Granulosicoccus antarcticus IMCC3135: one gene and its partner. Each later gene encodes a partner of the first gene's protein in a complex. Links are inferred from orthologs where the notes say so. Each region holds a gene or a part of one and is shown on either strand. Other genes may lie near its edges.

The links.
Region 2: the proteins of eno (region 1) and rne are in contact, whole or in part, in a solved structure (PDB 2FYM), measured with the Escherichia coli proteins. The link is inferred for Granulosicoccus antarcticus IMCC3135 from one-to-one orthologs.

The regions. Positions count from the first base shown.
Region 1 is NZ_CP018632.1:5,420,416-5,425,887, forward strand. Bases 2,609-5,472 are described here. They hold eno (phosphopyruvate hydratase), read right to left. Parts: upstream 4,752-5,472; coding sequence 3,465-4,751; downstream 2,609-3,464. Other genes in these bases: ispD (2-C-methyl-D-erythritol 4-phosphate cytidylyltransferase), read right to left, coding at 2,609-3,032; ftsB (cell division protein FtsB), read right to left, coding at 3,029-3,364; kdsA (3-deoxy-8-phosphooctulonate synthase), read right to left, coding at 4,879-5,472. In the rest of the region: IMCC3135_RS23475 (protein adenylyltransferase SelO), read left to right, coding at 1-984; IMCC3135_RS23480 (S-methyl-5'-thioinosine phosphorylase), read right to left, coding at 1,064-1,822; ispF (2-C-methyl-D-erythritol 2,4-cyclodiphosphate synthase), read right to left, coding at 1,822-2,319; more of ispD, read right to left, coding at 2,316-2,608. UniProt on the Escherichia coli protein: Catalyzes the reversible conversion of 2-phosphoglycerate (2-PG) into phosphoenolpyruvate (PEP). It is essential for the degradation of carbohydrates via glycolysis.
Region 2 is NZ_CP018632.1:2,647,751-2,653,385, reverse strand. The notes cover bases 1-4,331. They hold rne (ribonuclease E), read left to right. Parts: upstream 1-354; coding sequence 355-4,131; downstream 4,132-4,331. Other genes in these bases: IMCC3135_RS11555 (dynamin family protein), read right to left, coding at 4,243-4,331. Outside these bases: more of IMCC3135_RS11555, read right to left, coding at 4,332-5,635. UniProt on the Escherichia coli protein: Endoribonuclease that plays a central role in RNA processing and decay. Required for the maturation of 5S and 16S rRNAs and the majority of tRNAs. Also involved in the degradation of most mRNAs.

The DNA.
Region 1 (5,472 bases):
GCTGCCCGACAAAACCAGACAGCTATCGAGCAATTGATTCAGCACGTCATTGCCCGTCATTACCCTGAAGCGGCACAGGCTGAGAATCCAACCCTGGCGCTACTGGATGCCGTTATCGAAGCACAGGCCTCACTGGTGTCTCACTGGCAATCCATCGGATTCATACACGGTGTCATGAATACCGATAACTCATCGATCAGTGGTGACACTATCGATTATGGCCCCTGTGCGTTCATGGACACCTATTCTGCAGACAAGGTCTTCAGTTCAATTGATCGTGGCGCACGCTACGCCTATCAGAATCAACCACGCATCACGCAGTGGAATCTGGTGAATTTTGCGCAATGCCTATTGTCACTGCTGCACGAAGACCAGGAAGAAGCGGTGAAACTGGCGCAAGCATCCATCAACCGCTTTGATGAGTACTTCGTTGCTTATTACCTGCAGCGTATGCGAGCCAAGCTGGGCCTGACCACCGAGCAAGATGATGACCTGGCACTGATCAGCAGCCTGCTGACTCTGATGGAAAACAATGCTCTGGATTTCACGGTTACCTTCCGACAACTGACACATCGTTCAGCAAGTGACCCGTTTGCGCCTGGCGGCAAACTGTACGACTGGCATCTGCGCTGGCAACAACGAATCGACTTGCAGGCGGAAATTATTCAGGATGCTCAGGACACTGCCCAGGACACTGACGAAGATCAGCTCAACGGTAAAAAGCCGGCCATTGACCCCGCCCTGCTCACCGCGGCCCACGAGGCGGCAATCAAACTCATGGAGCAAAGCAACCCGGCCATCATTCCGCGCAATCATCAGGTTGAAGCCGTCATTGCGGCCGCACTCGATAACAATGATTTCGCCCCGTTCCATACCCTGCTTGAGGCTGTCACCCAGCCTTTCGACAGTGCCCATGAAAACGGGATTTTTGCAGCGCCGCCAGCTCCCGAAGAGACCGTCACTCAGACATTTTGCGGAACCTGAGGGGCTTCATCTCTAACCCGGGCTCTTGTTTCACGAGCCCTTGGTTAGTGAGTTAGTCAATCGGTCAGCTTGCCGCTCATTACCCAGCCATCAACGTTCCATCGCGCAAGGTCGTGTTGAGGACCTTGCAGGCATTCTTCATGGCTGCCTGAATGGCCGCGGGTAAGGCCGTTGTATCGATAGGTTTGTTATCGATACCGGCGGCCGCATTGACCACCACACCACAACAAGCATAGGCAATGCCCAGTTCGGCAGCCAGCGCCGCTTCTGGCATACCGGTCATGCCGACGATGGTACAGCCGTCATTGGCCATGCGGACAATTTCAGCAGCCGTCTCCAGTCGTGGCCCCTGGGTCACACCATAAACACCGCTGTCTACCAGTGTGATACCCGGACTTGACTTGGCGCCATCAATCAGAGCCTGTCGCAGCTGCTCGTTGTAGGGGTAGCTGAAGTCGATATGCTCGACCGGATCATCGCCGCCATCGAAAAAGGTATTCTCGCGCGCGCTGGTGTAATCGATGATCTGGTGCGGGATCACAATCGAGCCGACCGTACAGTCTTTGTGAATTCCGCCGACAGCCCCCACAGCAATGATCTGCTCGATACCGACACTGTTCAGCGCCCAGATATTGGCGCAGTAATTGACGCGATGAGGTGGAATACGGTGGGTAACGCCGTGGCGTGCCATAAAGGCTACTTCGCGCCCTCCCAGCTCACCAAAGACAATCGGGCAGGACGGTGCGCCATAGGGTGTCTTGACCATTTCCCGTCGGGTGACGGTCAGCCCATCCATGCGTGTCAGACCGGTACCACCGATTATTGCCAGAGTCGTCATTACACAGATCCTTGAGTTAGCTCACCAGATTCGGATAACAGCACTGAGGCCATTGCCGCAATACCTTCTTCACGCCCACAAAAACCCAGCTGCTCGGTGGTTGTAGCCTTGACGTTTATACGAGACAGCTCCATCTGCAAATCAGCGGCCAGTATCTGACAGATGGTTGCAATATGTGGGCTCATCTTCGGTCTCTGGGCAATGATCGTGGCATCCAGACTGGTGCACTGCAATCCCCTTTCACTCAATTGTGCAACCACCTGGCGCAGCAAATCACGACTGTCTGCCCCCTTATAGGCGGCGTCAGTATCCGGAAAATGTCGTCCAATGTCACCCAGCCCGGCAGCACCCAGCAAGGCATCGCTGATGGCATGCAGCAAGACATCACCATCAGAATGGGCTCGAAATGCCTTTTCAAAGTCGATCCGTACACCACCCAGCATCAGGTGATCGCCTTCCATGAAGGCATGTACGTCGAATCCACTGCCGATTCTCATGTCTGATCCGCAAAATGTGTAAGTAGAAGTCGGGCAACCAGCAAATCGGCTGGTCGCGTCACTTTCAGGTTCGGTTGTAAAGCTTCGACCAGCTGCGGTTCATGACCCAGGTTTTCCATGGCCGAGGACTCATCGGTAACAGGTATGCCAGACACCTCGCCGTGACGACTCGTTTCCAATGCCTCAAGTAGCTCACCGGCACGAAACATCTGCGGCGTCTGGGCCTGCCAGAGCTGGTTGCGACTGACTGTACACTCGATACAGCAATACTCATCGGCGCTCTTGAGGGTGTCCTGCACTGGCGTGGCAAGAATACCGCCTATCGCGCCGCTGTTATAAACCGTATCAACAAGCCGTCTGATATCTGACAGACTCACCAGTGGTCGCGCTGCATCGTGCACCAGAACCCAGGAGGATGGAGCCGCCCTGTCAAGCACATAGCGCAGTCCTGCCAGTACCGAGTCTGCCCGTGTAGCACCACCGATGGTTGTATGAACCCGCTCGTCAGCGCCTGCTTCCACCATTGGCCAGTGATCGTCATTCTCTGACAGAGTGACAACGATACCGTCTACATCCGGTACAGGTAGCAAGCGTGACAATGTATGTTGCAACATGCATTGCTCGCCAAGCATGACGTACTGCTTGGGAATATCGCTGCCCATCCGCTCGCCGCGGCCAGCCGCAGGCACGATGATCCACATGGCATCGTTCATGGTGTCGTCACTGTCGGTGCACTCTCAGCAGGGGGAATCAGAGGCCTGGCACGCACACTCTGTTCGCGCACAAACTGGTAGAACGTCTCGCCTTCGCCGATCATGCCCAGCTCGGCACGTGCCCGTTCTTCGATAGCATCAAGCCCACTTTTAAGATCGGCCACTTCGGCCGCCAGCGCTTGATTGCGAATATTCAGACGCACAACTTCCTGACGGCTGACAAGCGCCTCTTCCCTGAGACGCCACACCTCTTGAATACTGCCATCACCGAACCAGAGCCGGTATTGCAATGCCAGCAGCAATGCCACCAACACCCCGATCAACACCTTCATGGCATCATCAATCGAACGGCTACACGCCGCTCATATCGATTGATAATCCCCCGAGAAGTGCTGATCAGGACACGACAGGATTGATTCGGCAAACCAGTCACTACAGAGTCTGGTTGAACGCAGCAGCACCTGGATAGACGGCACGATCACCCAGATATTCTTCGATGCGCAGCAGCTGGTTGTACTTGGCAACGCGATCAGAACGAGACAGTGAACCTGTCTTGATCTGTTTGGCGTTCGTCGCTACTGAAAGGTCTGCAATAGTGGTGTCTTCGGTTTCGCCAGAGCGATGCGAAGTTACTGTCGTATAACCCGCCTTGTGAGCCATACGAATGGTTTCCAGTGTCTCGGACAACGTGCCGATCTGGTTGACCTTGATCAGTATGGAGTTGGCAATGTTCTCTTCGATACCACGTGCCAGAATCTTCGGGTTGGTGACGAACAGATCGTCTCCGACCAGCTGAATGGTGTCATTCAAACGTTCAGACATGATTTTCCAACCCGCCCAATCGCCTTCGTCCAGTCCGTCCTCGATAGAGATGATCGGATAGCGATCTACCCAGTCAGCCAGGTAGTCGACAAAGCCTGCCGCATCGAACTCACGCTCTTCTGATGCCAGGTTGTAGATGCCGTTCTTGTAGAATTCCGAGCTGGCCACATCCAGTGCCAGATAGACATCCTTGCCTGCCTCGTAACCGGCCTTCTCGATGGCGACCAGGATAGTCTCGATGGCTTCTTCATTGGAGGACAGATTGGGGGCAAATCCACCCTCATCACCGACACTGGTATTCATGCCACGATCGTGCAATACGCCACGCAGGGAATGAAATATCTCAGCACCACAACGCAGCGCTTCACGAAAAGATGATGCACCGACCGGCATGATCATGAATTCCTGCAGATCAACACTGTTGTCAGCATGCGAGCCGCCATTGATGATATTCATCATTGGCACGGGCAGGTTGACCGCCTCTTTGCCACCCAGGTATTCAAACAACATCTGCCCAGAGTCAGCTGCTGCGGCATGCGCACTGGCCATGGAAACAGCCAGCAAGGCGTTGGCACCCAGCTTGTCCTTGTTCTCGGAGCCATCGAGCTCCAGCATGATCTTGTCTATGCCAGCCTGATCGGTGACATCGTGGCCCATGACCGCATCACGAATCACACCATTGACATGCTCAACCGCTTTGAGCACACCCTTGCCACCATAGCGCGACTTGTCGCCATCACGCAGCTCCAGTGCTTCGCGGGTTCCCGTGGATGCACCGGAAGGTACGGCAGCACGGCCTCTGGCACCGGAAGCCAGAACGATATCGGCTTCAATCGTCGGATTACCGCGCGAGTCCATGATTTCGCGAGCATGCAACTCAGTTATTTTGGATGTCATGTGATGTCCTGACCTGTAGTGTGTTGATTGGAAATCTGAACCGAACCGGTAACCTTGTAGCCTGGCAACCCGTCAGAGTGCTTCCGCCGGAGGATAGAACTGCACAGGTTACCCCTATCCGGCGTTATCAGCTCAGATACGGCGTTTCCGCCAGTTCGCCTGCCTTGATTGTACTGTCCAGTCGCATCAATGTTTCAAGCAGTGATTGCAACTGATCCAGAGGCCAGGCGTTGGGTCCGTCGCTCAGCGCCTTGGCCGGGTTCGGATGAGTTTCCATGAACAGACCGGAAACTCCGGCAGCAACGGCTGCCCGTGCCAGAACAGGGACGAACTCGCGTTGCCCTCCCGAGCTGCTGCCCTGTCCACCCGGCAACTGTACCGAGTGGGTCGCATCAAAAACGACCGGACAACCAGTACTACGCATGATGGCCAGGCCACGCATGTCGGATACCAGGTTGTTGTAACCAAAGGAGGCTCCACGTTCGCACACCATGATCTGCTGGTTACCGACCGCATGAGCCTTCGCAACGACGTGCTGCATGTCTGCAGGGGCCAGAAACTGACCTTTCTTGATGTTGACAGGCTTGCCGGCGCGCGCAACCCGTTCGATAAAATTGGTCTGCCGGCACAAAAAAGCCGGTGTTTGTAGCACGTCCACCACATCGGCGACTTCGTCAATGGGGGTGTCTTCATGCACATCGGTCAGCACTGGCACACCGAC
Region 2 (5,635 bases), 2.8 Mb from region 1 along the record:
CGGGTGGTTGCCAACTTGACGGGCTTTTGCCGCCAGCGCTGGCCGGGACTGAACAACGGTCTCTACCTCAACGTGGATGCCTCACTGGCCAGAGTAAACAAGACAGTCTTACTCGCTCGATCATCGGGGCCGGATGCCAGCCATGATCGCAGAATTGCGAATCGCACCAACCGGTGTGTTTCAACTACTAAATAACAATTACGGATTCCGCCTTCTCGGCCAATGAAATGCTGAGCGCATATATCAAGTCTTGCCTGACCCTCCTAATCTGGTTTCTAACCAGCGTGGTCGAGGCGTGCGCGCATTCCCCGGAAATTCCCGTCAAGGCAGGGTCCGCTATGGACCAAACCAATAATGAAAAGAATGTTGATCAACGCAACTCACTCAGAGGAGTTGCGTGTTGCCATCGTCGATGGTCAACGACTAGTCGATCTCGATATTGAGCACAAATCCCGCGAACAACGCAAATCAAATATCTATAAAGCCAAAATCACTCGCGTCGAGCCCAGCCTCGAAGCGGTCTTTGTAGACTATGGTGCTGATCGTCACGGCTTCCTGCCTTTCAAGGAAATTGCCAAAGAGTTCCTGAACGGTAGCAACAAGAAGACTGAAGGCGGACGCCCCAGCATTCGTGATTGCATCAAGGAAGGCCAAGAGATCGTTGTTCAGATCGAGAAGGAAGAGCGCAGCAATAAAGGCGCTGCCCTGACGACCTTCATCAGCCTGGCTGGCCGATTTCTCGTTTTGATGCCTAACAACCCCCGTGCTGGCGGTGTTTCACGTCGTATCGAAGGAGACGACCGCTCCGAGCTGAAGGCTGCCATGTCCGATGTGGAAGTCCCGGCCGGCATGGGTACTATCGTGCGTACTGCCGGTATCGGACGAACCACTGAAGAACTGCAATGGGATCTTGATTATCAGGCAGCCATCTGGAAAGCCATTCAAGAAGCTGCTGGTGAGAACAAAGCCCCCTTTCTGATCTATCAGGAAAGCAACATCATCGTGCGCGGTCTGCGTGACTATTTTCGCGGCGACATCGGTGAAATCATCGCTGACGAAGCGACCACTTATGAGCAGGCAGCAGAGTTCATTCGGTTGTACATGCCGCAGAACGAACGCAAGCTCAAGATGTACCAGGACGATGTCCCGTTGTTCAATCGCTACCAGGTTGAATCCCAGATCGAATCGGCATTTCGTCGTGAAGTTCGCCTGCCCTCCGGCGGTGCTCTTGTCATCGATCACACCGAAGCTCTGGTGTCCATCGACATCAACTCGGCACGAGCCACCAAGGGATCAGATATAGAAGAGACAGCGACCAACACCAACCTGGAAGCTGCCGATGAAGTCGCCCGTCAATTGCGACTGCGCGACCTGGGCGGCCTGGTTGTCATCGATTTCATCGACATGATGGACTCCAAGCACCAGCGCGCCGTGGAAAACCGCCTACGCGATGCTCTCAAGCAAGACCGTGCCCGTGTGCAAATAGGCCGAATTTCGAAGTTCGGGCTGTTGGAAATGTCCAGACAGCGTTTACGCCCGTCACTGGGAGAATCCTCCGAAAACGTCTGCCCTCGTTGCCAGGGCCACGGCACCATTCGTGGTATCGAATCAACCGCTCTGTCCATTCTGCGACTGGTGGAAGAAGATGCGATGAAGGACAATACGGGACGCGTCATGGCGGATGTTCCTGTAGAGGTCGCGACCTATTTGCTCAATGAGAAACGTCAGAGCATTACCGAGATCGAGGCTCGTAACAATGTCGTCCTGCTGATTGTTGCCAACCCGACTCTTGAAACTCCGAACTACACCATCGAACGTATCCGCATGTCTGAAGCGGACCACGACATGGTGACAAAGAAGAGCTACGAACTGGCATCTGACAACACCGAAACTTACTCCGCACAGCAAGAAGCGCGAGAAGAGAAAAAGCCGGAAACCGCAGCAGTTAGCGCGGTCAGCCCTCTGGCCCCAGCCCCCACCCCTGCCCGACTCCAACAACAAGCTGTCGTCCCTGGCCCCGTCCAGGGACCAGGCGGCTTCAGACGGATACTAGGTGCTGTCACTTCCCTGTTTGGAGCCAGCTCATCAAGCAATGAGTCGTCAGCTGATAGCACCACTGAACAGAACGCTTCAGGCTCGAAATCGGCCAATACGAATGCTCGCCGTAACGGTAATTCGGATGACGAATCGCGAGGCCAGAAACGCGGATCACGTTCCGGCAACCGCAATGGACGTGGACGTTCCAAGCAAGCTGACGGCGAAAACGGCGAAAACGGCGAAAACGGCGAAACAAGCAACGAGTCTCCTCGTGGCGGACGCAACAACCAGCGACGTGCCAAGAACGCAGAAGCCCCAGAAGGAGAGCGCAAGAATCCTCGTGGACGTGGTCGTGGCCGCAAGCAAGAGAACAGCGCCAATGCTGAGGAACTGCCTATCGCTGTTGACGGTGAAGGCGAAGCCACTGATGCGAACGCTGGCAAACCAGAAAACAACAAGCGATCAGCCAACGGACGACGCTCCAAACGAAAAGTCGAACAGACAACACCTGAAAATTCCGACACCGTTGTTATCGATGCGGAATCAGCACCAACAACGACGGCAGATGGGCCGGCCAACGAACAGCCTGCTAATTCGGAAGAAGGCGGTCGCACACGCGGACGACGTGGTGGACGACGTCGTGGTGGTCGAGGACGAGGAAAGACCAACGAGCGTGATGAAAATGGTGAAATCAAAGAATCAGCGGCAAACGATGCCGATGCAACAGTAGAACCATCTGCTAACGCCACTGGCGAGCATCAACAAGCTGACAACGCTGACGCAAAGGGCAATAACGCCGAAGCTGTCTCAATTGATGATGCTTCTGCTGCGATGTCGGAATCCACAGAAAAAGCTGAATCAGTCGGCGAAAAAGCTGCCATTACGACAGCAACCGCTGTTGTCGATGCTCCAAATGAGGTGATTGCCTCATCCGAAGAGCCTGCTAACGATACGTCTGCGGAAAGCACATCGGAAACATCGGAAACATCGGAAACATCTGACACTTCCGAGGCTTCGCCAACCGATAGGCAAAAGAGCTCTCGACAGAAAGGTCGCAGACGTTCTTCAAAAGCAGCTGCCAATGACACGGCAGAGGACGCTAGCGCAGCTGAAGTAGTTGAGACTGCTCCAGCTGAACCTGCTGCGATTGAATCTGCGGAAGAACCTGCTCTCGTTGAATCCGTTGAAGCTCAACCTGCTGCGGTCGTATCTGCGGAAGAGCCTGCTCCCGTTGAATCCGCTGAAGCTCAACCTGCTACGGTCGAACCTGTAGAAGAGCCTGCTGCAACTGAATCCGCTGAAGCTAAACCGGCTGCGCTCGAACCTGTAGAAGAGCCTGCTCCAGTTGAATCCGCTGAAGCTCAAGCTGCTGCGGTTGAACCTGCAGAAGAGCCTGCTCCAGTTGAATCCGCTGAAGCTCAGGCTGCTGCGGTCGAACCTGCAGAAGTACCAGCTCCAGTTGAAACTGCTGAAGCCAAGCCTGCTGTGATCGAATCTGCAGAAGAGCCTGCTGCGGTTGAACCTGCAGAGGCTACAGAAGCTGAGCCTGCAGCGATTTCCGAGCTTGATTCAGAAGACCCTTCGGACGACAGCGACGACACTGGCAAACCGAAACGCCGCGGTGGCGGACGACGTCGTGAACGAGTCAACAGCAAGAAAGCGGCAGCTGCAAAAAGCCCTACCCCTGCAGAAACAGCTGACTCCAACGACACAACGACTACTGCGGAAGAAAGTACAAAGCCTGAAAAGCATCAACCAGAGCCGGCCGATATCAGCCCTGTTGAGACGAGCGCTTCAGAAGCAACGACACACGTTGTAACCGAAGAAAGCAAAGTGTCACAGCGCCAACCCAGCCAGCTGAAAAGCTCTGTACGATCCCTGGCCAACAAGGATGAGTCTGGCTCAGGTGGTGGCTTGTCGCTAGCGTCCAAGAGGGTGCCTGATGTCATTCCTGCAAGCCTTGGCAGCAAGGCAGTAGAGGTTGGTAACTCTGAGGCAGCCACGAAGGCGGCGGTCAATGACAATACGTCACAGAGTTCGGATGAAGCCATAGAAAGCAATGTCAAACCTACGACTGAGAAGCTCAACGACTAATCAGTCAAAAGTCAGTATCTGCCAATAAAAAACCCGGCCTTGAGCCGGGTTTTTTATTCTTAAGTGTTAGAGCCTTGGTTCTGCTCTTCCATCATTGACCAGCAAGAAGGCTTATTCTTTGGCCAGCTCTTTGGCCTTGCCTGAAGGGTTTGTGAATTGGTCGTTCAAGGATTCGACGAATTCTGACGCATGTTCAACCACTTCATCAATCGTCTTCTGCGAACGACTACCCCAGCCAACAGGATCCTTGCTGAATACTGATCTGAAATAGCGGGTATTGAACCTGAATGCCTTGGCATAAGGCTCATCATCAGTATTCTTCAGGCGAGCCGCCATGAATTCCGCTACAAGTTTTCGGATGAAAAAGTGCACCACCAGCACTACCAGCAACAGCCCCAGCAACGTGGTCAGCATCGATACAGGATCGGCGAACAGGCTCAGAACAAACCCCATCAGCGAGCCCATAGCACCGGTCATTAACGCGCCGCCTATGATCGCTACGGCAGCCAGAGCAAACGCCAGAGCATCCAGTCGCAATACGCGGCGTGACCAGGTGCGCTTCAAGCGAGTAATTGCCGGAATTGCCTGTTCACGAATATTGTGAGCCTGCTTTTCCATGGCTCCGACAATCCGGTAAGCCCGCTCCACCTCAACCTGGTGTATTCGCTCTTCGATTTCAGCCATGTCCGAATCGCGCTTGTCTTCGAATCGCTTACGCAGTGATTCGTTATCGATGGGCAGTGACACGTCCTTGTTGTAGATGGTGTAAAAGCGACCAGCAGTCAGGCCTTTTTGCGACAAGGCACGTTGCCAGGCACCGACAATTTCTTCGGTATTGTCTTCTCTGGCGGCCGTGTCTATCTGGTTGAGAATAAAAAGGAATTTGCTACTGTCATTGCGCAAGATAGTGTTTTCAACCAGATGAGTCAGTGTGTCCTGCATTGCACCAGGCTCTGGATGACGCGCATCAAAGAAGACCAGCACCAGATCTGATATATCCATGATGTGGTTGGTCAGCTTCAGTGTGGATGTTCGCTGCGCATCGGCATCAAACCCCGGAGAATCGATCAGTATCTTGCCTCGCAATACTTCCGAATTGGTTACTTTCAATTGCAGATAAGCGTCGATTCTTCGACCCTCACCCTCTGTAACCTTTTCAATTTCATCACTTATTTTGTAAAAAGGAAAGCGCATATCAGCGTCCAGAGCAAGCCCTGGCAACACGCGTCCGGCATTTTCTTCGCCGTAGCACATCACGGTAAACTTGTCGTCTACCGCCTGGTTCCCTGTTTTTTGTAGTTTTTCACCAAGATAACTATTGATGAATGAGGATTTTCCGGCCGAGAACACTCCCAGAACGGAAACTAGCGGCCACCAGGATATTTGCATGGCGTAAGAGTCGTCAGAATCGATCAGACCAGTCTTGTAGCCGATTGTATCGAGCTTGCGAAAACCAGCGATGGCATCAATCAGCACCGGGTTTTCACGCTCAAGATGGGTTTTC